Regions from separate parts of the Blautia sp. HA9023 genome, predicted to be linked through region 2. Evidence: riboswitches for the same ligand, from Rfam matches in the RefSeq annotation. Region 2 holds a riboswitch; each other region holds the start of a gene.

Region 1 (10,863 bases), on a different contig from region 2:
AAAAAAAGTAGCAGAAATGATTGCAGAGGAAGCAAAAGCGGATTTATTTGAGATTGAGCCAAAAGTTCCATATACAAAGGCTGATCTTGACTGGATGAATAAAAAATCCAGAAGCAGTGTGGAAATGAGTGATAAGAAATACAGACCGGAGATTATGAAGAAAAAGATGGATATGAGTTCTTATGACGAGATCCTTCTGGGATTCCCAATCTGGTGGTATGTAGCTCCGACAATTGTCAATACATTTTTGGAAGCCTATGATTTCAGTGGCAAAAAGATTGTGCTCTTTGCAACATCCGGTGGAAGTGGATTCGGTAATACTGTAAAGGAATTACAGCCATCCGCACCGGATGCAGTTATCACAGAAGGCAGCCTGTTAAACCGTGGAACAAAAAAGGAAATCAGTGAGTGGGTAAAATCTTTATAAATAACAGTGCTATGGAGGTATACAGAAAATGGGAAAAATAATACAGACAGCAGGAAGAAATGCACTTGGTGAATTTGCACCGGAGTTTGCACATTTTAACGATGATGTCCTTTTCGGTGAAAACTGGAATAACCAGGATATTGACGTAAAAACAAGAAGTATCATCACAGTGGTTGCTCTGATGGCTTCCGGAATTACAGATTCTTCTTTAAAATATCATCTTCAAAATGCAAAAAATCATGGTGTAACACAAAAAGAGATTGCCGCAGTAATCACACATGTCGCATTTTATGCAGGATGGCCAAAAGCATGGGCTGTTTTCAATCTTGCAAAGGAAGTGTGGGAGACAGGCGAAGGAGATTTGCCATACGAAGAGGAAGCGATGCGGGCGCATGCAAAAGAGATGGTATTTCCAATTGGTGCACCAAATGATGGTTTTGCACAGTATTTTTCTGGCAGAAGTTTTCTTGCACCGATTTCCACTTCTCAGGTTGGCATTTTCAACGTGACATTTGAACCCGGATGCAGGAATAATTGGCATATTCATCATGCAAAAAGCGGTGGCGGGCAGATCTTAGTATGTGTAGCCGGCCGAGGGTTTTATCAGGAAGAAGGCAGGGATGCGGTAGAAATGAACCCGGGTGACTGTATTAACATTCCGGTAGATGTAAAGCACTGGCATGGGGCCGCTCCGGATGAATGGTTTTCCCATCTGGCAATTGAGGTGCCGGGAGTGGATTGTTCCAATGAGTGGTGTGAGGCGGTATCGGAGAAAGAGTACGCTGGATTAAGATAAGGAGAGCACTATGGAATACGGTAAACTCGGAAATACAGATATAGAAGTGTCAAAATTATGTGTGGGCTGCATGAGTTTTGGGAAAGCTGGAACCATGCATGACTGGACGTTGGATGAAGCTGAAAGTGAGAATGTTATCAAGCATGCACTTGATTTGGGATATAACTTTTTTGATACAGCAAATGGATATTCAGCAGGAACAAGTGAGGAATATTTAGGTAAAGCATTGAAGAAAAATGTAGCGAGAAATCAGGTTGTGATTGCATCCAAGGTATATTTTAATGAAGGTCGTTTATCAAGACAGGCAATCATGAGGGAAATAGATGGAACTCTGTCACGTCTTGGAACCGACTATCTTGATTTATATATCATCCATAGATTTGACTATGATACACCAATTGAAGAAACTATGGAGGCACTGCACGATCTGGTAAAAGCAGGAAAGGTCAGGGCACTTGGTGCATCTGCCATGTATGGATATCATACAGATAGTTAAACGTGTAGCGGAGCTTGCCGAAAAGTATAACTGCAAAATGTCCCAGATAGCCATTGCATGGCAGTGGGCAAAGGGAATTCTATCGCCTATTATTGGGGCAACCAAAACGCAGTATCTGGATGATTCAGCCGGAGCATTTGACATTAAATTAACTGCCGAAGACCTTGCATATCTTGAAGAGCCATATGTTCCACATGAGATAGTTGGTGCAATTGATAAAAATCCGGCGCAAGGTGTTATTTTGCTTGATGAAAAGAAATAAAGTTTCAGTAATCATAGAGTGTATGGATTCAATTCCATCGGTAAGACGTAATCCTATAAAATGTCTGTGATTCAGTTCTTTATCTTTGTTTTCTGTTCTCATACTCCTCCTTCCACTGAGACTATTCCTCCCTCCGGGAGTCCACGTATTTCAATATCGGCTGTTCCTTCCGATATTAGAAATAGTGCTGTGAACACTTTCAGGTGGAACCAACAGACAAGTGAAACGTCTGTTATTGAGAGGGTATGGGGAGATCCCCATCAAGATAAATCCCATAGGAGAACAGGATGCCAAACGGCAATACTGTTAAACATGGGTGGATCTTGCTCTTATTTGTATCCCTCTATATAACGAAACGCTCAGAGGCTGTTTTACAGTGGGGGGAAAAGAAAAAATATCAAAAAAATGTTGAACGGAATGTATTAAATGTAATTGACTACTTATACAACTATACCAAGATAAAAAAATATACAGATTTTCTATCCAATATTATTGACGTGTAAAAAACTTCATGGTATTTTTATTTTGGGAAAAATGAAAATTATTTTAAAGGCAAACCTGTTGAAAGGCAGGGGCGCAAAGCCAGAAGGGACTAAAGTCAGAAAGCTTGACCATGTCAGCCGGTTGCCACTGTTTCCATATCAACATAATATATGGAAAAGATGTTTGAACAGAAGAGATTCCGATACCTTTTATACTATATAGATGTGTGATTTAAAAAAATATAATAGGGACACTGGCAGATTTTGGCAAGTGTCCTTTTTGTATGCAAAAATGGGTAACAAAACTAGCAGGGACAGGTTTTCTGTATACAGATAAAAGCAGGATGAAGAAGGCATAAGACGGAGAGAGGACTTTAAAAAAATGAAAAATTATGAGGACAGAATATATTCCTTAGGTGAGACTGTACCGGGACAGACACAGGCCATGTCACAGGCAGTACAGAAAACACTGGAAAATAATGGCGGGGTAGGCATAATGACAGGATATTATGACCAAAACCTGTCTGTTTTATCTGTGAGCAATCTGCTGTTACATAGTACAGGATATACATTCGACTCTTTTATGAAGCAGACAAACGGCTCATTGAAAAATTTCTTTTATGGCGAGGAAGATATACTGGATCGAGATCGTTTTTTGCAGCTTCACGGAGCAGGGGAATCACAGATCCTTACAGCAGACGGTACAGTGAATAATGTACGGCTTTATAAAGAAGATGCGACAGATGAGGCGGGCAGACAGATCTGGGTTATGTCTGTACAGGTCAACTGGGATCATGTAAATCTGGCACTGCTCAATGAGGCTATCTGTTCCGGCTTCTGGTATTTTGACTGTGACGAAAACAGTGAGATTGTGAATGCAAACTGGAGTCATGAATTCCGAAAAATGCTTGGCTATCATGACACTCTGGACTTTCCGAATAAACTGGAATCCTGGTCAGATCTTCTGCATCCACAGGATAAAGAAAGAGTAATGGTGCAGCTTCAGGCGGCAATTAAGGATAAGACGAACCAGATAAAATACCAGGTAGAGTATCGTATGAGAATGAAGGATAATCAATACCAGTGGTTTCGGGCATCGGCAGAAGTAATACGCCGTCTGGATGGTTCTGCCAGCAGGATTGCCGGGATTTTTATTAACATTGATGGGGAGAAAAAAGAAATCATGCAGGCACAAAAATCTGCTGCTTTCCACCGAGCTTTTACAAAAGCAGATCTGTGCGAGTATTATGTGAATCTGGAAGCGAATACTTTTGATACCTTTAAGGTTGAGCCGTCCCTGATGACCGTCTTTGAACAGAGTCATACATGGGATGAACTGATTCGGCATTTTGTGGATTCCTATGTTGTGGAGAAAGATAAGAAGGCGGTATCCTCTTTTTACGACCGTGGTTATATTGCAGAAAGGCTGAAGGGTCTGGAAACCGAATTGGCTTTGGAGTGCCGTATCACTCTGAATGGAGAAGAACGATGGGTCCGTAATGTGATCATACGCGGCGAGATAGAGGATTCAGAATATGCCATGATCTTTCTGCGGGATATCACAGAGACAAAGGTGGAGAGTGCACGGCATCTGCAGATGGCAGCGGATAATGCTTCCATGGAGCAGCTGATCCAGAGTATTGTGCGTCTGGTTGACCGTTTTGTTGTCTGTGATCTGGAAAATGACAGGTATGAATTCTACAATCTGAATGGACAGATGATATATAAACCTCTGGGATTTTATCATGATTTTCAGATGCAGGTTCTTGAAAAATATAAGACACTGGAACCATTGGAAGCTATAGATATCCTGATAGCCCCGGATAATATTCGGAAAAAACTGAAAAGTGAAAATGATATTTATAAGTTTGAGTATTGCAGCCAGGATGAAAAGACTTATAAGATCGCTTCTTACATACCCCTGGAATGGGAGGATGGAAAACTGGTAAAAGTATTGCTGGCATCCATGGATGTGACACAGGAGAAAAAAGCAGAGATTGAATCCCGTCAGGCACTGAAAGAGGCTTACTGTTCTGCAGAAAATGCTAATCGTGCGAAAACAGAATTCCTTTCCAATATGTCCCACGATATCCGGACACCGATGAATGCCATTGTCGGCCTGACGGCAATTGCAGGAGCAAATATTGAGAGTCAGGACAGAGTCATTGAATGTCTCAGCAAAATTACAAAATCAAGCCGTCATCTGCTGGGGCTGATTAATGAAGTGCTGGATATGGCACGTATTGAAAGTGGAAAAATGACGCTGGCACAGGAGGATTTCAATCTGCCAGATCTGGTGGATAATCTTATAACACTCACAAAACCGGTGATTGATGAACATAAACACAATTTAGATATACACATTAATCACATTGAACATGAAAGTGTCTGCGGTGACAGTCTGAGGATTCAGCAGGTGTTTGTGAATCTGATGAGTAATGCGATCAAGTATACACCGGATGGTGGGAATATTATTTTTTCCATAGAGGAAAAGCCAAATGGATTTTCAGAACTTGGATGCTATGAATTTACGATTGAGGATAATGGAATCGGTATGTCACCGGAATTCCAGAAAATCATGTTTGATCCTTTCAGTCGCGCAGATGATCACCGGACAACCAGAGTTCAGGGAACTGGTCTGGGAATGGCGATCAGCAGAAATATTGTGAACCTGATGAATGGTAATATTAAAGTGGACAGTACCTTACATAAGGGAACTAAAATCACAGTAACAATTTATCTGGAGCTTCAGGAAAAAGAAAAAGAACAGGACAAAAATCTGATGAATCTGCCGGTTCTGGTAGTGGATGATGATAAGACATGCTGTGAAAGTACAGTTGCCACACTGAAGGAAATCGGTATTATGGGTGAATGGGTTCTCTCTGGCAGGGAAGCGGTTGAGCGCTGTTATGCACGGCATGAGTTGAAAGATGATTACTTTGCTGTTATTTTAGACTGGAAGATGCCGGAGATGGATGGCATAGAAACAGCCAGACAGATTCGGAAGCGGATAGGAAAAGAGATCACCATCATTGTATTGACATCTTATGAATTCAGCGAAATTGAAGAAGAAGCAAAGGTTGCAGGTGTAGATGCTTTTATTGCAAAACCGCTGTTCCGTTCCCGGCTGACGGCTACACTGCGGCAGTTTACTTCAGGCAGAAAAGAAAAAACAGCAAGAAATTATCTGGAGAAGTTGTCAGAATCAGACTACACAGGAAAAAGGATTCTGCTGGTTGAGGATAATGAGTTGAACAGAGAAATTGCTGGTGAAATTTTGCAGATGACAGGGGCAGAAGTGGAAATAGCAGAAAATGGAAAAATCGCAGTTGAAAAAGTGGAAGCTTCTCCGAAAGGTTCGTATGATCTTGTTTTTATGGATATCCAAATGCCTGTCATGAATGGCTATGAGGCAACCGCAGCGATTAGGAGCCTTCCGGGTGAACAGGGAAAACTGCCGATCGTTGCCATGACTGCCAATGCTTTTGCAGAAGATGTACAGCTGGCAAAAAACACAGGCATGAATGGACATATCGCAAAACCGCTGGATATGAATAAGCTGAATGATGTCCTGGAAAGCTGGCTGTAATTGATTCCCGATTATTGAATTAATGTTTTTAGCAGGAAAGAATGAGGAAAATACGAGTATGAAAAAGGCAAAACATTATCTGATAGCTTTATTGTCAGGGGTGCTTGTAGCAACTACTGTTTTGTCTGGCTGTGGACAATCTGAAAAAGCAGTATCTGAAAATGATGATCACCTTACTGTGTATCTGTGGGAAAATCGTTTAATGAAAAATATTATACCCTATATCTATGAGCAGTTTCCGGATCAGGATATTGAGTTTATTACCGGCAACAATGATACCGATTTATACAGCTATTTTGAAGAACATGGTGAACTGCCGGATATCATAACTGTACGTCGATTCTCAGGAACAGATGCACAGAATCTGGAGCCGTATCTTATGGATTTTGCTTCTTATGATGTGGTTTCCAGGTATTACTCCTATGCATTGCAATATTATAAAAACTCAAAAGATGAGATTCAGTGGCTTCCTATCTGCGGTATGCCGCAGACGATCATTGCCAACAAGACATTGTTTGAGCAGTTCGGGATCAAGATACCGGAAAATTATAAGGAATATGCACAGGCGTGCCAGCAGTTTTATGATAATGGTATAAAACCTTATTCTCTGGATCTTGCAGAAGACTGGTCTGCTCATGAGGTGATCCAGACAGGTGCAATCGGTGAATTCATGAGTCTGGATGGAATCGAATGGAGAAGCTCAGCTGAAAGTGCATCAGGGGATATTGCGTTTGATGATGCGTTATGGAAACGTATTTTTTCAGAAACCAATACATTTTTGAAGGACTCACATTTTACAAGTGATGATATTAGCGTCGATATTAATACTGCAGCGCAGATGTTCCTTGAGGGAAAAGCAGCAATGTTTCATGGTTATCCGGCACTTATGCAGGAATATCAGGAACAGATGGATGCAGAATTAACCCGTATACCGTTTTTTTCACAGATTTCGGATGAAGCTTTTATAAATATGACCCCTTCTCTGAATATTGCATTCAACAAAGACCTGGAAAAAGATCAGGAAAAACTGGACCTGGCATTCGATGTCCTGGATCGTATGATTTCAAAAGAAGGACAAACGCTGATTGCAGAAGGAAAGGGTGTAATTTCATTAAATGTAGATGTTCCAAACATGATGGAAGATGTACCTGGCCTTGAAGATGAAATTAATAATAATTCTGTTTATATCCGATATTCTGCTCAAAAATCATTTGATGCCAGCCTTAAGGCTGTTCACGGATTATTGTCAGGGGAAATGGATGAAACACAGGCGTATGATGCTTTTCGCAGCACAATGAACAGCAAGGATTCAAAAGAAGAAACCACAGTTAATTTTGAAAACGAATATGCCATTTCGCTAAATGATAAAAACGGTCGCGATGCGGCATCTTCTATTTTAACTACGATCAGAGAAGAAAATGATGCTCAGCTGGCTTTGGTACCATATTATTATTTTACTTCTTCCATTTACAAAGGGGAGTGCACCGGCAGCCGGGTTGCTTTGATGACAGCAAAGAGTTCAGATACACCATTATATCTGGCAAAAATCAATGGCAAAGAGGTTTATGAACTTGCGGAGAAATATCTTGCTGATTCTGATGAGAAATTTCATGTAACCAATAAATATGAATTACCAATTGCATCCGGTATGAAAATAATCGTCAGTCAGGAGGAAAACGGATTCTCATTACAGGACATAGAAGTAAATAAGAAAAAAACAGACAAAGACAAGGAGTACTCTATTCTTCTTACAGACACCACAATGTCTGTTTTGAAAAAAATAAATCCGGAATGTGAGATCAGGCAGCTTAAGGACACAACATTATCAAGTGCATGGACTGCAGCAATGGCAAACGGACAGCAACCGTCAGCACCGGAAGATTATATAGAGGTTGAAAAATAAAAGTGGGAAAAGAACAAGCGATAACAAAAAGAAAAAAGATCATAGTACCATTGTTTTTTTTAATTCTTATACTTTTAAGCTTAATTTTTGTAAAGCTCCTTTTGAACAGGATGAACAGCTATATCGCGGAAAACGGGAAAAGCAGTATGGGAGCTGTTGTTGAACAGATACAGCAGACCTATGATCTGCAGGTGAATGGATACTACAGCCAGCTGCATTTGCTTGAGGATTCTCTTATTCAAGAGGAAGTGAGATCTATTGAACTGGATAGAAACAAGAAGTTCTTTGAGGCATGGCAGAAAGAATCTGAAAGTACACTTATATTTCTCCAGGAAAATGGAAAGGCAATAACCACTGATGGAACAAAACTTCGGGTTGACATGCCAAGTAAACTTTTGTTGGATTTGAGGAACGGATATAATATTGGAAAATTGGTTTCTCTTGATTACAACCAGAAGAAAAAAGATGGTTATCTGGTTGCAATTCCATGTCAGGAATATACGATTAATGGGGAAACTTATACGGCAATTGGAACCTTGTATGATCATTCAAAATTAGATTCCATGTTAAGTGTGAAAAGCTATAACGGGAATGCGTATCTGTTTATGCTGGATAACGACGGAAATATTACTTATACAAATCAGAAAGAAGATAAATTTTTTAGGAACTATTTTTTGTTAAAGCATTTAAAAGGAGATCAGGCTATCACTGAGGAAGAGGCTGATTCTCTTCAAAAAAAGCTGGATGGCAGAGAACAGGGGGTAGAACTTCTGGGAAGTGACAAACCTTACTATCTGGGATACTGTCCGATAGAAAATAATAACACCATGCTGATCTGTATTGTAGAAAAGAGTGTTGTAGATAATGTACTGAAAGATTATCAGAAAACAATAGGATTTACAACATTACTCATGGCAGGTTTTATACTTTTGCTTTTTGCCGGATTATTCTGCAGTATTTCTAGACGCAGTCTTGCTGAGCAAAAAGCTGAATATGAAAAAAGAAATAATGAGATTCAAACGCAGGCAATGAAGGAAATGGAGGAGTCCAATAAAAAACTGAAAAAAGCAAAGGACATTACAACGGAAGCCTTGCAGACAGCTGAAAATGCAAATAAGGCGAAAACAGATTTCCTGTCCAATATGTCACATGATATTCGTACACCAATGAATGCAATTATCGGTATGACGTCATTGATTAGACATGATGCAGGCAATAAAGCGAAAGTAATAGAGTATGCAGATAAAATAGATATTTCATCACAGCATCTGTTAGGAATCATTAATGATATTCTGGATATGAGTAAGATAGAAGCAGGAAAAACAGTTTTTAAATATACAGACTTTTCCATGCCAGATCTTATTGAGGAACTCAATACGATATTTCAGCCACAGATTGCTGAAAGAAATCAGACTCTTATGGTCATAAAAGAAAACATCCGGCATGAGTGGGTAAATGGAGATCAGGTTCATCTGATGCAGATTTTCAGCAACCTGCTTTCTAATGCAGTGAAGTACACGCAGGAAGGTGGAAAAATTCAGTTTCTGGTAGAAGAATGTGAGACAAAGTCATCTGTCTATGCAAAGTACCGTTTCTTAGTCAGCGATAATGGCATGGGAATGTCGGCAGATTTCAAAGAGACGATCTTTGATCCGTTTACCCGTGCTGAAGGTTCTGTGACTAATAAGATACAGGGAACCGGTCTGGGAATGGCTATTACCAGAAACCTGGTTGAAGCAATGGGAGGCACCATAGATGTGGAGAGTGAACTGGGACAGGGAAGCTGTTTTGAGGTTCTCATAGATCTGAGAATTGCAGAGGATAGATCTGTTTCCTCAACAGTACAGGAAGAAAAGAATGAACAGAATGATAATATCTTTCAAGGAATGAGATTCCTGTGTGCGGAGGATAATGAGCTGAATGCAGAAATTCTGACGGAACTGTTAAAGATTGAGGGGGCAGAATGTACCATCTGTGAAAATGGTGAAGAGATTTTGAAGACATTTGAAAAGTCTGCACCAGGGGATTATGACATGATCCTGATGGATGTGCAGATGCCTGTTATGAATGGTTATGAGGCAACGAAGGCAATCCGCAGAAGTTCTCATGAGTTGGCAAAGAAGATTCCGATTATTGCAATGACCGCCAATGCATTCTCGGAGGATATTCAGCATTCTCTGGCAGCCGGTATGAATGCGCATGTTTCAAAACCGGTTGAGATGAGGGTACTGGAAAAGACGATCAGAAGCATAAAAACCGGTGGGGGGGGGGCGAAACTCAAGGCATTAATCAATAACCACTAAAAATAATAATATTATTAATCATAGAGTGTATGGATTCAAATTCCATATGCTCTTTTTCTTTACTTAATTTCAGGAAAAATGCAAAAAATTCAAAAAGATTGCTTTTGACCACTGTAAAACAGGCTCTGAGCGTTTCGTTATATGAAGGGATAATTTTTCTTTCGTATTTCAAAGAAAAGAGGATAAAGAAATGTCAGAAAAAAGATGTTATACAGTTCAAGAGTTACAGGAAATCTTAGGAGTCAGCAGACCTACTATTTATAACCTTTTGAAGAAAAAGGAATTCCGGTGGATCCAGTTGGATGGCGGCAAGTATCGTATCTCCAAGAAGAGTTTCGATGACTGGCTCGATAACTTGGAACAGAATATTGCCCTGGCTAATTTCCGGTGGAAGAAATTATCACAATCCGGAATACGAGGAAGCAATGGAAATATAAAATATCTTACTTTTGATGAAGCTTCCTATCTGGCAAAGGTCAGCAGAAGCATGATCAACAAGTGGGCGGATAAGGGGAAGTTCACAGTCATAAAAGTTGGCAGTCGAGTTAGGATCCTTCGGGATGAATTTGAGGACTGGATGGAACAAAGAGATTTGGAAAGGAGCA
Region 2 (10,863 bases):
CGATTACATCTGCAATTTCTTTTAGTTTTTTATCATCAAACATTGCAGCCAGTGCGATCGCCTGCGGGAAAACAGTAGCAGTTCCGGCCCGGGCCACTCCGTGAAGAGCCTCATTCCACCAGTTATAAGCGGGAATTCCAAGGCGTTCAATTGACGGTGCATCAAACTTCAGCTGCCCTGCTTTTTCTTCTACCGTCATTTTGGCAACTAGCGCTTCCGCTTTTTTTCTTGCTTCCTCTCTATTCATCCTTATTCCTTTCCTGGTACAAGTACCGTTTCATTTCTCTTTGATGATTCCTGTGATTAGATCGATACTCATCCATGCATTATGTACATGGATATAATGTATGGATCTGAAACGACTGCACTTCCATTAAAATTCCGGTATATTCATAACCGTCTCCTGCCATTCTTTCGGGGACATTCCGTATTCTTTGCGGAATGCTTTATAGAATCCGGAATAATCTTTGAAGCCAAACAGCAGATAAGCTTCGCTGATCTTCATGTTATTCCGGATTGCCTCTCTGCATGCCTCCAGTCTCTTTTTCTGCACATACTGATGAACTGACATTCCAATATGATCCTTAAAAAAATGGGCAATATGATATTTACTGACAAAAAATTCTGCTACCATCCTGTCCAGAGACAATTCTTCTTCCAGATGCTCTTCAATATAGTCTATCAATCTTTCTGACAGCTGCTGTTCCTCCTGAACACTACGCTCATGTCTTTCATTATATACAGTCCGGTTTAAATGAAGAAGCAGATCGCTGACGCACAGGGAAACCTTCGCCGCTTTTCCAAAATGATTGGAATAAATTTCCTCCAGCAAATGAAATACTTTTGTCTGAATCGTATTAAAAGCGATTCTGTCGTGATGGAAAATATATTCTCCTTTTGTCTGCACCAGCTGTATCAAATAGCCATACTCCCTAGCATCTTCCATCAAGCGGTTCAGATAGTCAACCGTAATCCAGAATACAAACCTTCTATAGGGCACGCTTTCATCGTGAATGACTGCATGATGCTCCAGACCAGGAGGCACTACCGCCACGTCTCCGTATTGCAGCGGATATTCTTTTTTCTCTATCTCAAGAGATACATCACCCTCCAGAAAAAAATAAATCTCATAGTAATCATGGATATGGTTGGCAACCTTTTTCATATGCTGATCTTTATAATAATAAATTTCGAAGTCTCTTGAAACCATATACTGCCTTGTATTAAATTGGGTGTTTAACTTCTTTCTCATCTTCCGCCTCCGAACCACCGAAATATCGTTCCTATCCAATAAAATCAGCATATCATTTTACCGCAACTTTGGCAATGTATACAACAATTCTGCCACGACAAACGCATGAATGGTTAGCAACTGCAAATTTTATTTTTTCTACTTTTTAAGCTTCTAAAAGCTCCTCTAAATACTTAATTGGACGCAAACTTACTACGAACCTTTTCTTTCTCATTGACAACTTATGTCTTGATAGTTCTGCTGGTTTCAAAATACTCAGGCTCCATTTTCTTATAATGTTCAAATTTTGTGCCGCCATTTTATCGATTGTCGTATTTGCATCCTCCCGAAATGTTACATCCAAATGCCAATGCATACTTTCTATACTCCAATGACCTCGCACCGCTCGGCTGACTTCGTTGATATCCGTTTTTAAACTGCTTATAAAATATCGATATTCATACGTTATCTTTCCTGCTTTTTCTATTCGTTTCTTCTCCATTACAATGCTTCTCAGGCCTTTCCAATTCTTCTTTTGGCTCAGCCACCGGATATCTTCCGTCTGATAATACTCTCGGATCTCAATTTGCCCATGGGCTTTCTCACGGGTCTTCTTATATGCCCCCTTTTCGCGCATTTCTTTTTGAAACTCCTCATTCGAAAAGTATTCTTTTACATCTTCGTACATTGTGTATTGATTTTTCTTCAATGCCAGAACATAATCCGCTCGTTTCTGCCTGATTTTTCCTGCGATCGCTGTCTGCGTTCCCATTGCATCAATCGTAATGATCTGACCCTTTATCTGGATTTTTTCCAACAGCTCTGGAATCGCTGTTATTTCATTGCTTTTTTCTTTGACTGCTTTCTGTCCCAGACAAAATCCATCTTCCTTACTCCATGCAGAAACAATGTGACTTGCTTTTTCTTCTCCACGTTTATTCGAACACATCGTTTTTCCATCTATGCAGATGATCTTCTTCAACAGTTCTCCATCATTTTTATCCAGCCGCTCCTGCCATTTTCCATAGAGCTGCTGCAGAATTTCGGGCGATATCATCCCCATGACACGCCGGATCGTATCATGAGAGGGGATTCCGTTTTTTAGTTCAATATACTTTCGAAGATAATCCTGATAGCTTTCTGCAAACAATGCCATCTCAACCCAGTCATCCGCATTCGCAAGAGTTGCAAACAACACAATGACAAGAATATCCTTCAACGTATGACGAACCTTTGTCTGCTGACGAGTATCTTCAATGTATTCCATCCACTCTAATAATTCCTGCATAAATAACACCCCTTTTTCTTTTATTTTACTAGAAAAGGGGTGTGTTCACAATTTATTTACTCATGCGTTTGTCGTGCGCATTTGGAATTTGCTATATCGATTATTTCATCCATCTCTCCACAGTTCGGATGATCTGTTCTATCTGTACAGGTTTGGACATGTGATCGTTCATTCCTGCTTCTTTGCATTTCTGGACGTCTTCCAGATAGGCGTTGGCAGTCAGTGCGATGATCGGGATCTGTTTTGATTCCGGGGATGGAAGACGGCGGATCGCCCTGGTTGCATCAAGACCATTCATCACAGGCATCTGCATATCCATGAGAATGGCATCGTATGTTCCGGAGGGATCGATTTCAAAAAGCTGTACACATTCTTTCCCATTTACTGCCCGGACACAGTGAATGCCGTACATTTCCAACTGTTCTTCCAGAATCTCATAATTCAGGTCATTATCTTCTGCGATCAGAAGCGTTTTTATGATCCTGGATGGCCTGAGTTTGAAGAACGGAATTTCCGCGGTTGTCTCTGATACTTCCTGCTCCCTGATAAAAGGTACATCCAGAGTCACACGGAAAGTGGTTCCCTCGTGGAGTCTGCTTGTTGCTTCAATGGTTCCGTTCATCTGGTCGACGATCTTTTTTACAATAGCAAGGCCCAGGCCGCTTCCCTGTACTTTATTCACTCTTGTATCAATTGCTCTGGAAAACTGAGAATACATTTCTTTCATGAATTTTTCGCTCATTCCAATCCCGTTATCCCGGACAATGGAAACCAGGCGGATCTTATCTTTATCCGGAAATGGTTCCTCATAAACTTCCAGTTCAACCGTTCCTCCCTCAGGAGTATACTTCACTGCATTGGATAACAGGTTCATGTAAATCTGACCGATCCGCAGACGGTCAGACAGCACGGTATCATAAATAATGTCATGTCGGTTACAGATAAATTTCTGGTTCTTATCTTCTGCTGTTCCACGGATATTCTGTTCGTAAAGTTTACATAATTCAGACAGTTTTACTGGCTCAGAATCAATGCGAAATTCCCCACTTTCGATCCTGGAGATATCCAGGACATCATTGATCAGCTGCTGCAGATTACTTCCACTTAAGTTGATCTTATCCAGACAGTCCAGTATTTTGTCCGGTTCATGGAGATGGTTTCTTGCAACTCTGGTAAATCCCATAATGGCATTCATAGGAGTCCGGATGTCATGGGACATTCTGGAAAGGAACTCTGATTTTGCCTCATTGGCACGGTTGGCCTCTTCTACCGCATCTATGAGATATTTTTCCCGCCTTTTTTCCTCACTGATCACGCGGATCACAAGCAGAACCTGTCTGGCTGTTCCATCTTCCGCTCTTGACTGGACAATAAACCTGGCCAGATGCCAGTTGTTATCTGTGGCAAGGTAGTCAACTGCAATGGACTCCTCTTTTTCCAGACGTTTTTTCAGAGTGGAGAGGTCATAAAACTGTTTTACCATGGCCCTGTATTTGGACGCGACTTTTTCGCTGCTATCACTGGTGATATGGGCAGCTGCGGTTCCCTTCATTCCTGTAAAACGGTGATTTTCACTGCCGCCGGTAATCTCCTCATAATAAAAATCCTGAAGGTCGATCCGGTAGATCATGTAGTAGATCTTACTGATGGCGGATATGATCTCATTGTTCATTTTCACTTCTGCCAGAGAATCTTCCAGCTCTCTCTGATGATTTCGCTCCTCCTTTATGATCTCATCTACATGACGAAAAGCGATCAGAACCGGAAAATCCGTTGAAGAAGGAAGTCTGGTGGCTCTGATTTCAAAATACTGATGCCTGTTGGCATTTTCCCGGGACTGATATCTGCGGCTGATCTTATCCCTGGTTTTAAGCTCGCCTATCAGATTCTGACAGTCAAATGTCTCCAAAAAATCCGGCGCGGATTCTTTTATGACAAAATGATCATAATAGTATTTCAGTTCTTTTGAGTAACAAAGTATGATTTTTTCTCTGTTTTTCAGAATCTTCGGAGCGTTGGCACCCTGTTCCAGTTTTACAACTTCGGCAGTATCATCCAGAAGATTGACTTTATATACAGAAGTACAGTCCTCACAGAGAACATTCAGGATCTGACGTTCTTTTTCCATGCTTTCAAGATTTTTTCCCAGAAGCGTAAACATGCGGAGATTTTCCCTGGCTGTATTCAGATGAGCACCTACGAACGCAAGCTGATGAATAAACAGTTCTGAGATTCCTTTATAAAAATGATCCATTCCGATAAATCCGCTTAAATGGTCTCTGCTGAAAATAGGTGCGAGGACGCGGGAATATGTGTGATGTTTCTTCATCAGGTTGTATTCCTGTTCCATAGGAGAAAGTTCTTCACAATCTGTAACCTGGATCGTCAATCCTTTTTTCAGTTCGTCTGTCCAATGTGGAATATCCTCTACCGTGATTTCTGAAAATAACTGTTCTTTTTCTAATATGTCGTCCTCATTTTTCCATTCATACTGAAGACAGAAGTATTCTTTTCGGTTCTTTTCTTTTTTATCAAAAATATATACTCGATCGGCACCACTGCATTTTCCAAGCAGTTGCAGCATTTCGTAAATTGCGCCATCCAGTTCTTCGTTGTTTTTTACACGATATTTCCGTTTAATGTCCTTGTGATATCCTTGATACTTACCGGTTTTGGTATATATCCGTTCATGCCAGCTTCTGAGCCGTATAGGACATCAGAAGTGCACCATCTGCATCACCATTTCCTTTCCACGGGGTAAAATAAAAAAAGCACCATGTTCAGACAGAGAGAACTATAGTGCTTTTGAATTATGCAACTGGCTGCCATTTTACAGGCCCTATAGCTTTGCGCCACAGTCTTTCGGCTGCTTTGCCCGTGTTTGTTTTTTTAACAATTTTAGTGTATATTTATACGGAAAATTTGTCAATTATTGTTTGGAATTTTTTTCAACTGTGAAAAGGCTTTTAGCATTTCTTTTTCGCCGTAATCATCAAATTGTATCACAATGGTATCTTCGGTTTCGGAGATAATGGACCCGCGGCCGTATTTGGGATGTTCTACAAGTTGTTTTGGTGTTTCTGGTGGGATGTTTTCCGGCAATGCTGTCTTTTCATCTGGGGATAAAGAAGTTTCCTGTTCCTGGGATCTGGCATATTCTTTCGGTGTTTCCAATTTTCGGAGTTTTTCTTCCAGGATCATCTTTTTCAGGTCCTGAAGGTGCCGGGCAGCTTCTTTTGTATCTCTTGTGGCATCTGCCGGATGGGCAAGATATTTCTCCGGAAGACTGGAAAGGTAGCGACCTGGACCTGGAAATACCCGCGCAGTTCCGGGATTGATGTAAAAAGATAATTCCAGGAATTTCCTTGCTCTTGTCATTCCCACATAAAACAGTCTCCTCTCTTCCTCTTCTGTAGAAGCATCACGGCTATTTAAGGGAATCAGCCCATCATTTACACCAATGATAAATACGTAATCGAATTCCAGCCCTTTGGAGGCATGGAGCGTCATCAGTTTTACAGATTCTCCGGAAACCGCATCTTTTTCCGGTTCCATGCCATTCAGTACAAGATCATTAAGAAAATCCCTGATACTGTGATAGGATTCCATTTTCTTTAACAGGGAAAGGATTTGCCTCCTGTTTTCTTTATAGTCGCTGGAAGACGGTCGGAGATATTTTTCCAGAGAAAGCTGTTCCCACAGATTTATGTAGCCGGAGCCTGTGTCCCGATACTCCCACATGGCCTGAAAAAGTAAGGATTTCGAGAGAAATACACTCCCTTGTGTAAAATTCAGAATCTCTGTCCGGGCTTTTTTTGAGTTCCATCCTTCCCCGAAAGTTTTGTCGCAAAGGACATAAGTTCCGCTGGTAAGATCCTCATGATTGCTTAAAAAACGCAGTATATGAAGAAACCAGGCAAGAACCGGAATATCCTGAATGATTTTCTTCTGAGAGATTTCATATGGGATCTGATGTTTTTCCAGAACTTTTGAAAGGATCTCTGACTGGCTCTGAAGCCTGTAAAACACTGCGACCTCCTCAAGTGGAACGCCTCTTTCATGAAGAGCAAGGATCTTTTCTGCCAGATATTCTGCTTCCTGAAAAGGATCGTAATGATTTTTGACAGAGATTTTTTCTCCTTCTTCCTGTACGCCGGTAAGAGAATCCCCGGATTCCTGAAATCTTCTGGAAACTGCCAGGATCGTCTGGGAAGAACGGTAATTTACAGGAAGGGATAGTTCTTCTGCGTGATACAATTCACGGAATTTATAAAAAATATTGAACATACTTCCACGCCAGCTGTAGATCACCTGATTGGGATCGCCCACTGCAAAAAGCCCGACTTCCGGTCTTTTTAATTGACGAATCAGTTCAAACTGAAGTTCATCGCAGTCCTGCACTTCATCAATGATGATCCATTTCAGCTGCAAAAGTTGCTGTGGATGATCTTTCAGAAGTTTCGTGGCACACTGCAACAGGTCTTCGTAGCTCATTTTGTTCTGTTTCCGTTTTTCTTCTGTAAGGAGAGTTACCAGTTTCGGAAAATCGTCCTGGTATCCGGGCTGTCTGGATGTGGCTGACCTGTATTTATGATCCAGTCTTTTTCGAAGACGGTTTTTATATTTGATCCTGAGAGTATGCTGGTGGATCAGCTGATTGGCAAGTTCCAGTTCTTCTTCAGGCAGACAGACCTGGAAATCTTTTGTGTAGCCAAGTTCTTCTAATGGAAGCACTTCCTGAAGGAGCTTTAGGGCAATGCCGTGGAATGTTCCATAGAAAAGAGACGAGGGGTTTTCTTCTATATTTTGGATCTTCAGCCTGTTTTTGATCTCGCCTGCTGCTTTATTTGTAAAGGTCAGAACGATCATATTTTCCAGGGGGATTTTTTTCTGCTGGTGAAGATAACGGATCTTTTCGATAAGAACCGTTGTTTTTCCGCTTCCTACGTTTGCGCGGACCAGGCAGGCATTATGTTCATCCAGAACCGCTGTTTTCTGATAATCATTCAGTTCCATATGTTTCATCCTTTTTCAGAGTGTGATATCTGCGCATCATTTTTTCACGTTTTAGCATATCTTCCGGTTTCTCTGTATCTGTAAGGATCGCAAAGCGGAAATCAACCGGAAGAAAGACGTAAGTACTGAGCACATTGGAGATTCCTGTTCGGTTCTCCTGCATATTGGCCCATTCTGCATAAAACGGATCTCTCAGATAGAGGATCAGAGAGGAGGCTTTGACTTCCAGTCCGGATACCATTGAGAAAAATCCTGCAAATGTATTATTATTTTCTTTGACCCGATTGCAGAATAAAACCCACTTCTCCTGCAGATCAGATAATGTGAATTCCCGTTGTCCTGATCGATTCCATTCTGTATTCTTTTCATCCGGATAAGAAATATTCCTCGTTTTCTGCACGGTCAGTTCCGATTCTTCAGATAAATTTTTCAGCCCCCACAGGATCACGTTCCGGTCAAGCCTGTCATTTCCAATACAGACTGCACAGCCGTTTTTGCACCTGCAGCCGGAAACCATTCGGATAGCCTGTTCTGTCACTTTGGGGATCAGATCATAGATCTTTTCTGCAAATCCAAGGCCTCCTACATAACGGTCGTAAAAATAGAGAGAAACCTCCTCAGAAGTGCTTCCGGAAAGTTCCAGTGCATTGGTGGACATTGCCACCCCAAGATCGGAACCTTCTGTCATTGTCACCATCAGAGCTGCATTTTTCAACGCAAACATCAGACCTTCAAAGTGGTTATTTCTTACATAATAACCGTTTCTGTCCGGCTGTAAGAGATTGCGGTACTGTCTGACCACATTTTCAGGAAGTCTGAGCCAGGTAGCTTCTGTGTCGTAATTCTTGGAAAGTGGTTTCGTGAGCTGTTCAAAACCCAGGTTCTGATGATTATGGAACTGCATTTTTTTATACATGTATACAAAATCTGCAATATTTACATCTCCAAAAGAAAGTTCACTTCTCTCCCACTGCTGCTTTTTATGTCTGTGTATGATACGGATATTGGTCTCGCTTCCAGGTACTGTGTAATAGTTTCCATGAAATGGCACAGCTTCCACGATCTTGCTTTCCAGGTTCATTTTTACAACCTGGTAAAAATCTCCGTCGTGCCATGTAAACGGCACCTTCATGGATCTCATGAAAAGCCTGTTCCTCATCCATCTCCGTGATATTTTTTCCGGTTTCCTTGTTAATGAGCTGATACTTGTTCTGATCAATATTCCGGAGGGAAAATTCTCCTACAGGATAAAGTCCTCCTGACCAGGCGAAGCGGCCTCCCATATTCCGGACTTCATCTACTTTCATAAGTACAGGGATCGTCTCCCCAAGATCCGGGAATAATGCACCATCATCCAGGGTTAACGGAAGTTCCGCTGCCGCAGCCCGGATATGTGCAAGCTGGATCAGAAGATTGTCTGGATCAACGATGGCATTTTCACTGCTGTGTTCAAAAAGCCATTCCGGTTCCAGAGCGATATACTGATCCATGGGAAGATTGGCAAGAATCAGATAATTGGTGCATTTTCCACTTCCTCGTCCTGCACGGCCTGTCTGCTGCCAGAAAGATGCTCTTGTTCCCGGATAACCGGCCAGTACCGTTGTACTGATCTTTCCGATATCGATTCCCAGTTCTAATGCATTGGTGGATACAAGGCCAAGAAGATCCCCTGAGATCATACGCTGTTCGATGCTTTTTCTCTCCAGAGGAGTGTAACCGCCACGGTACCCGGAGATTTCTTCTTTTCTGGCTGTCCCTAAGAACCCTGCCGCATCCAGATGGTCTCTGGTTTCTTTCACCAGGATCTCCACATTTTTTCTGGATCTGGCAAATGCCAGAAAGCTCTCCCTTCGTTCCATCAGCTGAGGAAGAAGGTCCGCTGCAACATTTATAACAGATTCTTTTCCGTAGGGGATGCCATCTTTATTCAGTTTCTCTTCTGGCTGGACCAGGCAATAGATCCGCTCTGATATTCCTGCACCGCTTCTGGCGATATTGATAAAAGATCTTCCGCAGATCTTTTCCGCAAGTTCCAGGGGATTGGCAATGGTGGCGGAACTGCATAAAAACTGAGGATCTGAGTGGTAATATCTGCAGATCCTGGATAAACGGCGAAATACATTGGCCAGATGAGAACCAAAAGCTCCTCTGTATACATGCAGTTCATCCAGAATAATGTATTTCAGATTGGAAAAAATAAAGTCGAATCCATATTTGCTGTGATTTGGAAGCATGGAGCCGTTTAACATATCCGGATTGGTAAGGATGATATTGGCACGTTCCCGGATCCTTTTTCGCTCAGCAGGCGGTGTATCTCCGTCATATACGCCGACAGATAAACGATGTTCCCCAAGTGCTTCCATCCAGGGGATCAGCGCACGGTACTGATCAGCTGCCAGGGCCTTCGTGGGATAAATAAAGATCGCACGGGTCACAGGATCTTTCAGGATTTCCTGAACCACCGGCAGATAAAAGCACAGGGATTTACCACTGGCGGTAGGTGTGGTGATCACGATATTTTCTCCAGCCATAGCATGGGAAAAAGCTTCTGCCTGGTGGGTATAGAGAGACTTTATATTCTGGCCGGACAGAAAATCCTGGATATCCGGATGCAGGCTTTTGGGAAACTCTGCATATTCCGGAGATCTGGCAGGGATTATTTTTTTGTAAATGATGTTCCCCTTCATGCTTGCTCCTTTGCTGTCAATTTATTCGATAGATATTATTTTTAATAAAAACAGTATAACATAAAAAAAGCGATACCATATAGTTTTATCTTCCCATATGACATCACTTTTCTATTTTTTATGCAGATTTTTCAAGTATATGTTACAGTGCAGTGCCTTTCTTTGGTACAAAGAAACGGCTCATATCTGCATGTTCCAGCTTAAGCAGTGAAATTTTTCTATCAATTCCTCCTGCATATCCTGTGAGACTGCCATTTGTGCCTACTACACGATGGCATGGAATGATAATAGAAATTTCATTATGTCCAACTGCACCACCAACAGCCTGGGCGGACATATGGGAAATATTTTCTCTTTCAGCTATTTTACTGGCAATTTCTCCATATGTGATCGTTTGTCCGTAAGGAATCTCTGATAAAATCTGCCACACAGCTTGTCTGAATGTTGATCCCGCAGGATGAAGAGGAGGTGTAAATGTTGGCTTTTCACCGGAGAAATAGATATCCAGCCATTTTTTTGCTTCTGAAAGAATCTCCGTTTCCTGTGAAATCCTCTCGTCCGGAAGTGTATTCGCAAAGTATTTCTGTCCTTCAAACCATAAGCCTGTAAGTCCAATTTCATCTGCTGCCAGTAAAATTTCT
Region 3 (10,863 bases), on a different contig from region 2:
TGCAAGCAAAATTGTTTGTCAATAGTAACAAAAAAGCTGTTATAATAGATTTTTCTATTGTAACAGCTTTGTTTTCCCTCTTTTGGAATGGGTTTATTATATGATGTTTTCTTTTTCCTGTCAATGCTGCATTAACTCTGATATGCACCCTTCCAGTTTGCAAAAATATCTGCGGAATCCTTCAGAAAATCATAAGATATCTGGATCTTACCATCTGCAAGTATCCAGTCACTTTCCAGAATCGGCCAGGGATTGCAGCCTCCTGCAGTTTCTCCTACCTGATCCATGGTAAAAGAATTTCCACAGTTCTGGCAGACCAGTTTATCGTCTTCCTGTTTGTAATAACCATTTCCGGAATCATAACAGATCTGACAGGTATTAAAAGCGGTACGGATAGTTCCATCCGAAGTCTTTACTGCGATCACTTCCATTTCCGTGCCATCTACATTTGCAGGATAAAAGACTGCATTTTCTGTCAGTTCATCAACCGGTATGGTCAGATTCCCACCGGAACTGACGCTGATTTCCTGATTTCCATCTGCTGCGGAAGTCTCTTCTGTAGTTTCTGTTTCTGTTACATTTCCACATCCTGCAAGCGCCGTCATTGCTATAAGAAACGCCATACCTGTTATCATAATTTTTTTCATCTTTAACATTACTCCTCTGTTTTTATTTTCCTGTTACATAAATAGTCCCTGTGATCATGCCCATCCAGCAGCTATACGTATAGACGCCTTCTTTTTCCGGTATAAATTCGATGACATTTTCTCCGTTCTCGAAAGTATGATCCATTCCAAAATCCTGAAGGATCATCCTATAATTACATCCATTGATGCTGCCCTCCGGTACATTGATCTCCCACTTCACAGGTTCCCCTGCCTTCACAGTAATATCCGGATACCATCCAGAACACAGCGTACTGGAAACATACTGCACTCCATCTTTTTCCACTGCCACATCTGTCTGATCATCATTCTGCACATTATCCGCTTCTGCTGCTACCTTTTCGCCGGACCTGCTTTCCAAACCTGACAGCACACTTCCCTGAGACATCATGGCAAGTCCCATAACAACCACCAGGATCGCTCCTGTTTTCAGGATCTGTCTGGTAAATTTCTTTCCCAGTGCAGAAAAAATTGAGCCAAATCCAAGCATCAGAGGAACCGTTCCCAGACTGAAGCAGAACATGGAAAAAGCTCCTGCTACCCAGCTTCCGGAAGCCAGTGCAACAATCTCCATAGACTGCAACGGTCCACAGGGCATGAACCCGTTACACAGTCCAACTAGAAAAGGTGTCCTTTTTTTCCATAAAGATTTCCCTCCAGGAAATGGAATGTGGATTCTCAGTTTCCGAAGCCCCGGAAAAATCCCCAGCATATTCACACCCATAACGACCATGATAATTCCGGCCAGGAGTTTCAGAGACCCCTGAAACACTGTGGAAGCCTGTAAACTGTCCCCAATTCCAGCCAGACCTCCTACGGCCCCGAGAAATCCTCCGATCACGGTATAGGAAACAACCCGTCCCATATTATAGGAAAATGTATTCCGAAACATTGACCTTGATATTTCCTCTGCGTTCGCTTCTTGCTTCTGCAAGGTCTGAGAAAGATTGATCCCGCCGCACATGGCAATGCAGTGTACAGAAGTGATCAGGCCAATGACAAACAGCATTCCATATCCCATTCCTGTCTCGGCAAGAGAATCCGGCGCAAGATGGTTAAGGATTCCAAAACGCTGCAGGATCACAAATAAAAGGGCGATCGCAAAAATTTCCGCTGCTGCCTGACGAAGCTGTTTCCTGCGAAACTGTTCCGCGGGAATTACCTGATATCCCAGATCCTCGATCATTTTTACAATTTCTTTCATCCTGATTTTCTTCGGATCATAATCAAACTCTGCCCGTGAATATTCATAGCTGACTGTAATTCCCGTGATCTCCGGTCTTAATTTCAGTACATTCCAGATCCTCGACTGACAGTTAATACAGGTCATACCATCAATATAAATAACCGTATGCTTCACTGTTTTGCATCCTTTCTCATAAAGTTTGTAAAGCGATAAAATAAAAAACTGTTACAATAGATCTTATTTCTACTGTAACAGTTTTTATATCCTACTTTTACGATAGGTTTAATTATATTATTGTATTTTTCTTCTGTCAATGGCAAAGGCCGATTTCACAGAATCTTCACCTTTTAACCAGTCAGACTTTACAGCCACTTTCTCATCACATCCCGAAGCCTTGTCATATCCAGTGGTTTGGAAATGTGTTCATTCATTCCGGCACTTCTGGCAAGCTGAACATCTTCCGCAAAGGCGTTGGCAGTCATGGCAACGATCGGAACAGACCTGGCTGCCGGTATATTGGATGTGCGGATTGCTGCTGTCGCTTCATACCCGTTCATTACCGGCATTCGGATGTCCATAAAGATCAGATCAAAATCACCTTCAGATCCGGAAGAAATCATATCCACTGCTGTCTTTCCGTTTTCTGCTGTCACGACCTCTGCTCCGGTCATCCCTATGATTTCTTTTGCGATCTCAGAGTAGTCATACGCTGACAAAATAATAATGGTTACATCATTTCCAACTATTTTCCGGATCTGCCGGGTCGTCTCCAATCCGTCCATTCCCGGCATTTTCCAGTCAATGATAATGGCAAAATAATCGTTTTCTTTTTCATAACGCGCCGCAACAAGGTTAACTGCTTCTTCTCCGGATGTTACCCACTCCCCGTCGATTCCTATTTCTTCCAGAAGTGCCACCGTATTCTCGCAGCAATTCTGATCATCATCTACCACAAGTACCGGCAGATCGATCAGCTCATCCCAGGTACTGCTCTCCTCAAACAGTCCGGATAATGTTTCTTCCACCTTCAGAGAATTAAAGCTGTTTTCCTGAAGATCCACATAGTATTCACAGAGATTTGCCGTTGTGTATGCACGGTAAAAAGCATCTACTCTCTGCGTATACTGTCTCGCTCTCTTCTCCGCATCAATATTTATAAAAATCCCGGCCATACGAAAAGCAGTTCCGTCCGCACGACGGCTCACCTCTCCCTTATCCTTAAACCACTGATAAGTTCCATCCGCCATACGCATGCTGGTATTCCACATCATATTTTTTCTCATTGGTCTTATCCTGAAAAGCTTCCTGAAAAGTCCTGGAAACCTCCTCAAGGTCCCGGGGATGAATTCCCCTTTCCCATGTTTCCAGATTGTTGGGAAAATCCAGAGTATCATGATATCCAAGCATCTTTCGAAATTCATGACTGAAGAAAACTGATTCAGGATTTCCGGACTGAGCACATTCTACAGACCAGAACCCGGAACTGAGCACCTGATTTACCAGTTCCAGATTTTCCTGCATCTCGTCAATGTGCGTGGATAATATCCATAATGCGTTTCCTTCACTGTCAATGGTATCTTTCTTATATACACGCACATTAACCGGTGCACCTTCTTTATTCAGCATCTGTGCTTCGCCTACTCCATGGATCTTTTTAAAACGTTCGATCTTTGCAAACGTACAGTTCTGCCCACAGAATACATTTTTCAGCGATCCGGAAAATTTTTCCATAAATTCTTCATAGGTATATCCAAGATTGTGAAGAAAAAATTCACTGATATAAGCAATCGTAAGATCACGGTCATAATATCCGGCCAGAACACCTACCGCCTGGTTATTTTCGATGGTTTTCCGTATGGCCGCATACGTCTCCTCACAAAGATGGGACTCTCCCACTATATATAAATTTTCTTCTTCAAATAGTGCCTTGTTTATCAACTGTTCACTCCATATTTCACCATTTGCAGCTTTTGGAAAATCCCTGTAACGCGCAGGAAACCGCAATGCATTTTATCTGTTCTTCCAACAAAAAAACAGGGTCAGGCTATAGACATGCAACTATACCGTTCCCTGTTTCTATTCTCTGCAGCTGGCTGCCATTTTAAAGGCCCTTTAGCTTTGCGTCACAGCTTTTCAACTGCTTTGCCCATATATTCTCTTTCAAATCTGTACTATTATACACTCAATTATAAATGCCTGTCAACAGCTCTCTTACAGAGTTTTGCAAAACATCTGTCAGATCTGATACCAGCGGATCTCATTGGCAGAGAGATGAATTTCAAAGCTCTTTCCGTCCCCTGTATAAACAGTTGTATCCTGTGGTTCATAGGTGTTATTTACCACACAATACTTTCCGTTTTTCACATAGGCATGAACTTCCACATTATAATTAGACGAGAACCAGCGGTGAAGTTCATCCTCTGCTGCCGCAGACCAGAGCACGGATCTGTACAGAATACGACTGTTTTTAAAGCTGTAAGGCAGCCCGCTGATATAAACGCCACGACCCTTTCCGAAGGTTTTTACCGCCATCTGGACTTCCTGGTCTTTCTGGATCAGGATCTTCGTATCCGGCAGTGCAAAGATATTCTTTTTGCCCTCGCCGAAATCTACGGTTCCGTCTGTATCTTCCAGAATAAAATGATCTCTGTGTTCTTCCCAGTTGTATTTGTCTGTATTGAGATTAAATCCTCTTTCTTCCTCTACTCCCAGGATATCATCCAGCTGAAAGAATTTTCCCTGCCACTGGTGGGCTGCCGGCTCACCAACGCCGATAAAACCGCCGCCATTGTAGACAAATTTCCGCACTGCTGTAAGGATTTCCGGATTTGCCCAGTTCTCGCCGCCGGACTGTGCAGTGTCCGCATCACCTACATTGATGATCACGTCAAAATCATTAAGAAGATCTTTATTTTCACGAATATCATCGAAACTGATAAAGGAAACATCAAACGGCGCACCGCTTAATGCCTCGATGATTCCAAAATAAGAATAATTCTGTTTGTAATAGATAGCATGATGTACCATATGGTTGCCCCAGGAGCGCATTTTTCCCCAGCAGTTTAAAACTGCCACACGTTTTACGCAGTATGGCGTGGTTCCCTGGATATTGTCATAGAGCACACGAAATTCCTGGCATACTTCTTTGATATACTGTACGAAATCCGGAAATTCCAGAGCCAGCTTCAGATAGCCGCCATAGCCGATTCTCTGGATCGGGCTTCGAAGGATAGCTCTTCTTGCAGTTACCCAGTTTACTTTTGCCTCTTTTACCGGATCTCCGCCTTCATGGAAGGTATCCGGGAAAAAGTATGGAAGAAATCTTCCTTCTGTATATTTTACATGTTTGATATCGCTGAACAGACGTAAGGTTGCTCCGTTTCCAACACTTCCCACTACTGCATCCAGTCCGATGGAAGCAAACTCATCCATAAAAGGCTCCATGCCGATCCAGTGATCGCCCATGAACATCATGGCTTCTTTTCCATACTCATGGACAATATCTACCATTTCCTTTGCAAGCTTTGCCACTTCTCTTCTCTGAAAAGCCTGGAAATCTTTAAATTCCTTTGACGGGATACGGTAGGTATTATTCATATACCCCTGGTCAATGATAAACTCCGGACGGAATTTATAGCCTACTTCCCGCTCAAACTGTTCCAGAATATAAGGGCTCACTGAGGCAGAATATCCAAACCAGTCCACATATTTTTCTCTTGCCATCTCGTCAAAGATCAGCGTAAACTGATGAAAAAATGTGGTAAATCGTACCACGTTCACATAATCATGCGAATCCAGAAATCTGCGGAGACGTTCCAGGGAATGTGCCCGTGTTGCAGGCTGGCGCACATCAAAGGTGATCTGAGGCTCTACATCCTTCCAGTCATTGACAACAGCATTGTACATATGTACCGGGTCCCACATGATATATGCAAGAAAACTTACCGTATACTCATGAAACTCTTTTGCCGGACGGATCACCACATTTCCGGATTTTTCATCATAGGACCATTCTTCTGTACCGACAGCCTCTCCTGTGGTACGGTCCATAACTTCCCACCATCTTTTAATATCATCTCTGGTATTGACAGCAAGCATATCCGGATACAGATGGTCCATCAGGTGTATCTCCAGAGTATCGGAAACTGCCGTGTGAAAAGATGTCATGATATACATCTGCTGGATCTCTTCCGGATGTGCCTTCGCCCAGGCATTATCCTTTCTGGTAGTATAATAGGTAGCATATATCTTGGCCCCTGTATTTTTCAGCTCTGCCGGAAATTCTGTTCCGTCACAGTCACGGATGGCATCTGCACCCCACTCATCCAGCATTTTCAGTGTCTCCGGAATCACATCCAGATCTGTCGGGATGGTCACTCTTCCTTTTGTCTCGCTCATTATCTTTACCTCCATTGTAAAAATCCCCTGTTTTTTATTTCTGATATTTTTTTACGATTGCCTGCATCTGCTCCCATTTCTGCTCCATATCTGCCACCAGCTTAAACTGTGTACGACAGCGGTCCAGATTATGGTCTTCACGGTCGATTTTAAAATAATGATCTCCTTCCAGATAGTCAGTAAGAAAACGGATGCCACATTCATAGGTCATCACCTTGGCGCCCATAGGAAGCATCTCGATCTCCCTGGCGTTTAACTTGTCTCCACAACTTTCCAGAAAACCTTTCACGTAAATCTCGTAGAGCTCCATGTCACAGGAGACTTTACTTAAATCTTTCTCATCTTCCAGCGCAGTGCTGGCTCCGAACCGGATCGCATCACCAAAATCATTCATGGCCAGTCCTGGCATTACAGTATCCAGATCGACCACACAGATTCCCTTTCCCGTTTCCAGATCGATCATGATATTATTCAGTTTTGTATCGTTATGGGTTACCCGAAGTGGAACTTCCCCATTTTCCAGAAGTTTTCCAAATATTCCAGCCAGATCTTCATGCTGCAGTGCAAACGCAATTTCTTCTTTTACCGATGCGGCACGGTGACAGCAGTCCTTTTCCACGGCATCTTTCAGCGCCTGAAAACGCTTTTTTGTATCATGGAAATCCTTTATGGTTTCATGCAGAGTCTCTGCCGGATAATCAGCCAGCATTTCCTGAAATTTTCCAAATGCAACAGCACTTTCGTAAAAATCCTCCGGTTTTTCCACCAGATCATAGCTTACCGCATCTGTAATAAAAATATAGGCTCTCCAGCACTCTCCGTTCTCATCTGTCAGATATGCTTTTCCCTCTTTTGTGGGAATCAGATTCAGAACTTCCCGTTCCAGATCTCCACCCTTCTCAATGACCTTCTTTTTCAGATGTCCGGTGACTCCTGCGATATTTTCCATAAGCTCTTCCGGTTTCTGAAAGATCTCCCTGTTGATCTTCTGGAGGATCACCTTGATGGAGCCCATTTCTCCGATCCGGTATCTCAGCATGTAGGTTCCATTGATATGCCCGCTTCCGCAGGGGGCGCAGGAAATCAGTTCCCCGGTAAATGCAAACTGATCCGCGATTTTTTTTATCTCTTCTTTTTGTATCTTTGTCATCTTACCTTCTCTTTCCCAGACAGCAGTAAAAAGCATACCGTCCGAAAGCAGATATGCTTTATACTTTTTTGCTGTGATTATTTTTTCCCCTTTAAGATTCTTGTAGTAAGCGGGGCCATAATTTCACTGTCCGATCCATAAAGGACTTCGTAACCTTCCGGAACAGAAACTGTTTCCGTTTTCTCCCCGAAATTCTGGATAAACAGATATTCCGTATCTTCATTTTCCCTGGTTGTCACAGAAACTCCTTCCGGTATAAACGTAAGCGGCATCTCCACACCGGCTTCTTCTGCTGCTCGTCCCAGGAAGTCCTCATAAAAGGCTGCTTCCATATCGGCTGCCACATAGTAAACATGGCCTTTTCCATATTTTTTGTGAGTCAGCACCGGATAGCCCTGATAAAAATCTTTTCCGTAACGCATCAGCACTTCCGCATCGGAAACTTTTGCTAGCTCACAGAGATTTTTGCAGGTATAGCTTTCTGTAAGTTTGAGGTGATTTCCGGTTTCCGGAATACCGGTATTTTCTTCCCAGTCATAAAGCGCATCGATTTCTTCTGCACGGATGCCTGCTGTTTCCATGAGACCGTGAGGCGTTCCCCCAAGATAACATTTATCCGTCTCATCTACAAGTCCGGACCAGTAGGAAATTACCAGTGTACCTCCATTTTCAGCAAAGGTACGAAGCTTTTCGGCGTATCCGTGATAGAACATATAGGCCATCGGTACTGTTACCAGCTTATAATCAGACAGGTCATGTTCCATACTGATAATATCGGTATTATAACCTTTTCTTCGAAGTGCACGATATTGTTTCTGTACGTTTTCCTGGTAATGCATATCTTCATTTCGAGGTCCCTGGGCATCTTTCAGCGCCCAGTCATTTTCACGGTCATAAAGAACAGCCACCGGAGACTTCGTTACACTTCCCACAGTTTCCTGGATCTGTTCCAGAACTTTTCCTACCTCTGTCACTTCACGAAAAACTCTGGTATCATCACCGCCATAGTGATCGATCACCGCACCGTGGAATTTCTCGGAGGCACCCTGACTCTGGCGGAGCTGGAAATACAGGACACTGTCGGAACCATGGGCGACTGCCTGCAGGGAAGCAGCCAGATGCATTCCCGGTTTTTTCAGCTTATTGATCGGCTTCCAGTTGGTTGCAGAAGGACAGGATTCCATCAGAAGGAACGGTGCTTTTTTGATACTCCTCATAAGGTCGTGCTGCAAGGCTCCATCCACTGCTGTGGTATAGTTGTCTTTTTTATGCCAGCTTGGGTAATTATCCCAGGAAGCGATATCCATAACATCCTTAAACTTTTTATAGTCAAGTCCGTCGTAGTCGTACATCAGATTGGCGGTTGCCGGAAGATCTGACCCGCCTGCGCGGATCGCAGAAATCTCATGTTTCATGAAATCTACAGTTCTGTCTGTAACAAAACGTTTCCAGTCCAGAGTCAGTGCATGAAGCGCATTTTCTCCTTTTGGTGACGGACTTTCGATCTGGTCAAAGCTGTTGTAGGTATGGCTCCAGAAGGTTGTGCACCATCTGGAATTCAGATTCTCAATGGTTCCATATTTCTCTTTCAGCCATTCCCGGAATTTTTCCTGGCACAGAGGACAGTGACATTCCCCGCCGTATTCATTGGAAATATGCCACAGGATCACTGCCGGATGTTTTCCGAAGCGTTCGGAAAGCTTCTTATTGATATTAAAAATCTTTTCACGGTATACAGGAGAAGTATAACAGTGGTTATGTCTTCCACCGAAAAATCTTCTTGTCCGATCCGGGTCCATACGGAGAACTTCCTCGTATTTATCTGCCATCCATTTCGGTCTGGCTCCGGATGGTGTGGAAAGGATCGTATAAATGCCTTCTTTATACAGATTGTTAATTACCGCTTCCAGCCAGTCAAAGTTATATTTCCCTTCTTCCGGCTCCAGTACAGCCCAGGAAAACATCCCCATGGAAACCGTGTTGATATGTGCTTTCTTAAAATATTCGATATCTTTTTTCAGAATGTCCGGTCTGTCCAGCCACTGCTCCGGGTTGTAATCGCCACCGTGCAGGAAATGGTCATATCTGATCTGCTTTGCCATTTTTTCTTTCTCCTTATATTTTTTATTATGACACTTTATAAAAAGGATGCTGTGTGATCCACTTGAAGCATATTATACAATACACCTACAGCTTTCGACAGCATCCTTTTAAATTTGAATCTTATTTAACAGCTCCGGTAATACCTTCTGCGAACTGTTTCTGTAATACGAAGAATACGATCATAGTTGGAATAGAACAGAATAATACGCCGCACATCAGCATACCGTAATCTGTCACATATCCGGTGATCAAATTGGCGATCAGCATCGGCATAGTCAACGCCTTGTTGTCTGTCATGATTACCTTCGGCCACAGATAAGCATTCCATGCATTCATGAATGTGATAACTGCTGCTGCCGCATAGGTAGATTTCATTGTCGGGATAAACATCTGGAAGAAGATCCTTACCTCGCTTAACCCATCAATACGTGCTGCCTCAATAATGTCGATCGGGAATGCTCTTGCATTCTGACGGAACATCATGATCATGAATGGTGTAGAAAGGATCGGAAGGATAAAACCTACCGCTGTATTTAAGAGTCCTGCTTTGGAGAACATCTTAAATAAAGGAACCATTGTTGCAACCTGTGGAACCATCATGGCAAGAAGCAGGATGGAAAACAGTCTGTCTTTCCATCTGTCATGATATACTTCAAATCCATAACCTGCGATGGAGCAGATCAGAAGGCAGAGTACAGTAGTAAGGACCGCATAAAACAGAGAGTTTCCAAGTGCTCTCCACAGCGGCTGCTGTGCAGTCAGGTTCTTAAAGTTTTCCATAAAATATGTACCTGGAAGAATCCGGCCTCTGGATACATCAGTAGTTGTATTAGTTGCTGCGGAGATCATCCAGTACAGTGGAAATACAGAGATAAATGATACGATGATCAGAAAAATATAGGTAGGGATCAATCTTCTCTGGATCGCGGATTTGTTCTTTTTCTCAGTCACGTGTATCACCTACTTTCAAGTTGATAAATGCCAGGATCGCTACCATGATAAATATGATAAATGACATTGCTGCCGCATATCCGAAGTTTGGCACATTGATAAAGCATGTATTATAAACATAATGGGACATTGTGATGGTAGTGTTCGCCGGGCCACCTTTTGTCAGGTTGACAGACTCGTCGAACAACTGCAGTGTACCATTGATTGACATGATAAATGTCATGATAATTGTCGGTTTCAGAAGTGGTACGGTAATTTTCCAGAAAGTCTTCCATCCGTTGGCACCATCGATCTTTGCTGCCTCGTATACGGAATATTCGATATTCTGAAGACCTGCCAGATAGAATACCATGTTATATCCTGTCCATCTCCAGATCAGCGCGATGATGATTACAATCTTTGCACTTGTG

What was found. Region 2 has a riboswitch for cyclic di-GMP ahead of AC04Q6_RS01700 (hybrid sensor histidine kinase/response regulator). Riboswitches for the same ligand answer to the same signal wherever they lie in the genome.
Region 1: another riboswitch for cyclic di-GMP. It lies ahead of AC04Q6_RS07715 (response regulator); the one in region 2 lies ahead of AC04Q6_RS01700 (hybrid sensor histidine kinase/response regulator).
Region 3: another riboswitch for cyclic di-GMP. It lies ahead of AC04Q6_RS14540 (PAS domain-containing protein); the one in region 2 lies ahead of AC04Q6_RS01700 (hybrid sensor histidine kinase/response regulator).

Annotation. Positions count from the first base shown of each region.
Region 1 covers NZ_JBWLUR010000006.1:806,154-817,016, reverse strand. The annotation lists gene AC04Q6_RS07730 (flavodoxin) at 1-427, shown strand, start outside; gene AC04Q6_RS07725 (carboxymuconolactone decarboxylase family protein) at 456-1,223, shown strand; partial or broken gene AC04Q6_RS07720 (aldo/keto reductase) at 1,234-1,981, shown strand; cyclic di-GMP riboswitch class I at 2,523-2,613, shown strand; gene AC04Q6_RS07715 (response regulator) at 2,846-6,052, shown strand; gene AC04Q6_RS07710 (extracellular solute-binding protein) at 6,111-7,955, shown strand; gene AC04Q6_RS07705 (ATP-binding protein) at 8,102-10,258, shown strand; partial or broken gene AC04Q6_RS07700 (helix-turn-helix domain-containing protein) at 10,449-10,613, shown strand; gene AC04Q6_RS07695 (helix-turn-helix domain-containing protein) at 10,614-10,863, shown strand, end outside.
Region 2 covers NZ_JBWLUR010000002.1:49,081-59,943, forward strand. The annotation lists gene AC04Q6_RS01685 (glycoside hydrolase family 3 C-terminal domain-containing protein) at 1-247, opposite strand, end outside; gene AC04Q6_RS01690 (helix-turn-helix domain-containing protein) at 374-1,252, opposite strand; gene AC04Q6_RS01695 (ISAs1 family transposase) at 1,398-2,519, opposite strand; gene AC04Q6_RS01700 (hybrid sensor histidine kinase/response regulator) at 2,620-5,103, opposite strand; cyclic di-GMP riboswitch class I at 5,330-5,405, opposite strand; gene AC04Q6_RS01705 (ATP-dependent helicase) at 5,445-7,535, opposite strand; gene AC04Q6_RS01710 (Zn-binding domain-containing protein) at 7,522-8,616, opposite strand; gene AC04Q6_RS01715 (DEAD/DEAH box helicase) at 8,516-10,222, opposite strand; gene AC04Q6_RS01720 (methylated-DNA--[protein]-cysteine S-methyltransferase) at 10,365-10,863, opposite strand, start outside.
Region 3 covers NZ_JBWLUR010000009.1:159,663-170,525, reverse strand. The annotation lists gene AC04Q6_RS14555 (DUF2318 domain-containing protein) at 132-647, opposite strand; gene AC04Q6_RS14550 (urease accessory protein UreH domain-containing protein) at 670-2,025, opposite strand; gene AC04Q6_RS14545 (response regulator) at 2,214-3,134, opposite strand; gene AC04Q6_RS14540 (PAS domain-containing protein) at 3,070-3,789, opposite strand; cyclic di-GMP riboswitch class I at 3,933-4,008, opposite strand; gene gnpA (1,3-beta-galactosyl-N-acetylhexosamine phosphorylase) at 4,087-6,249, opposite strand; gene AC04Q6_RS14530 (phosphotransferase enzyme family protein) at 6,284-7,399, opposite strand; gene AC04Q6_RS14525 (beta-galactosidase) at 7,477-9,501, opposite strand; gene AC04Q6_RS14520 (carbohydrate ABC transporter permease) at 9,623-10,453, opposite strand; gene AC04Q6_RS14515 (carbohydrate ABC transporter permease) at 10,446-10,863, opposite strand, start outside.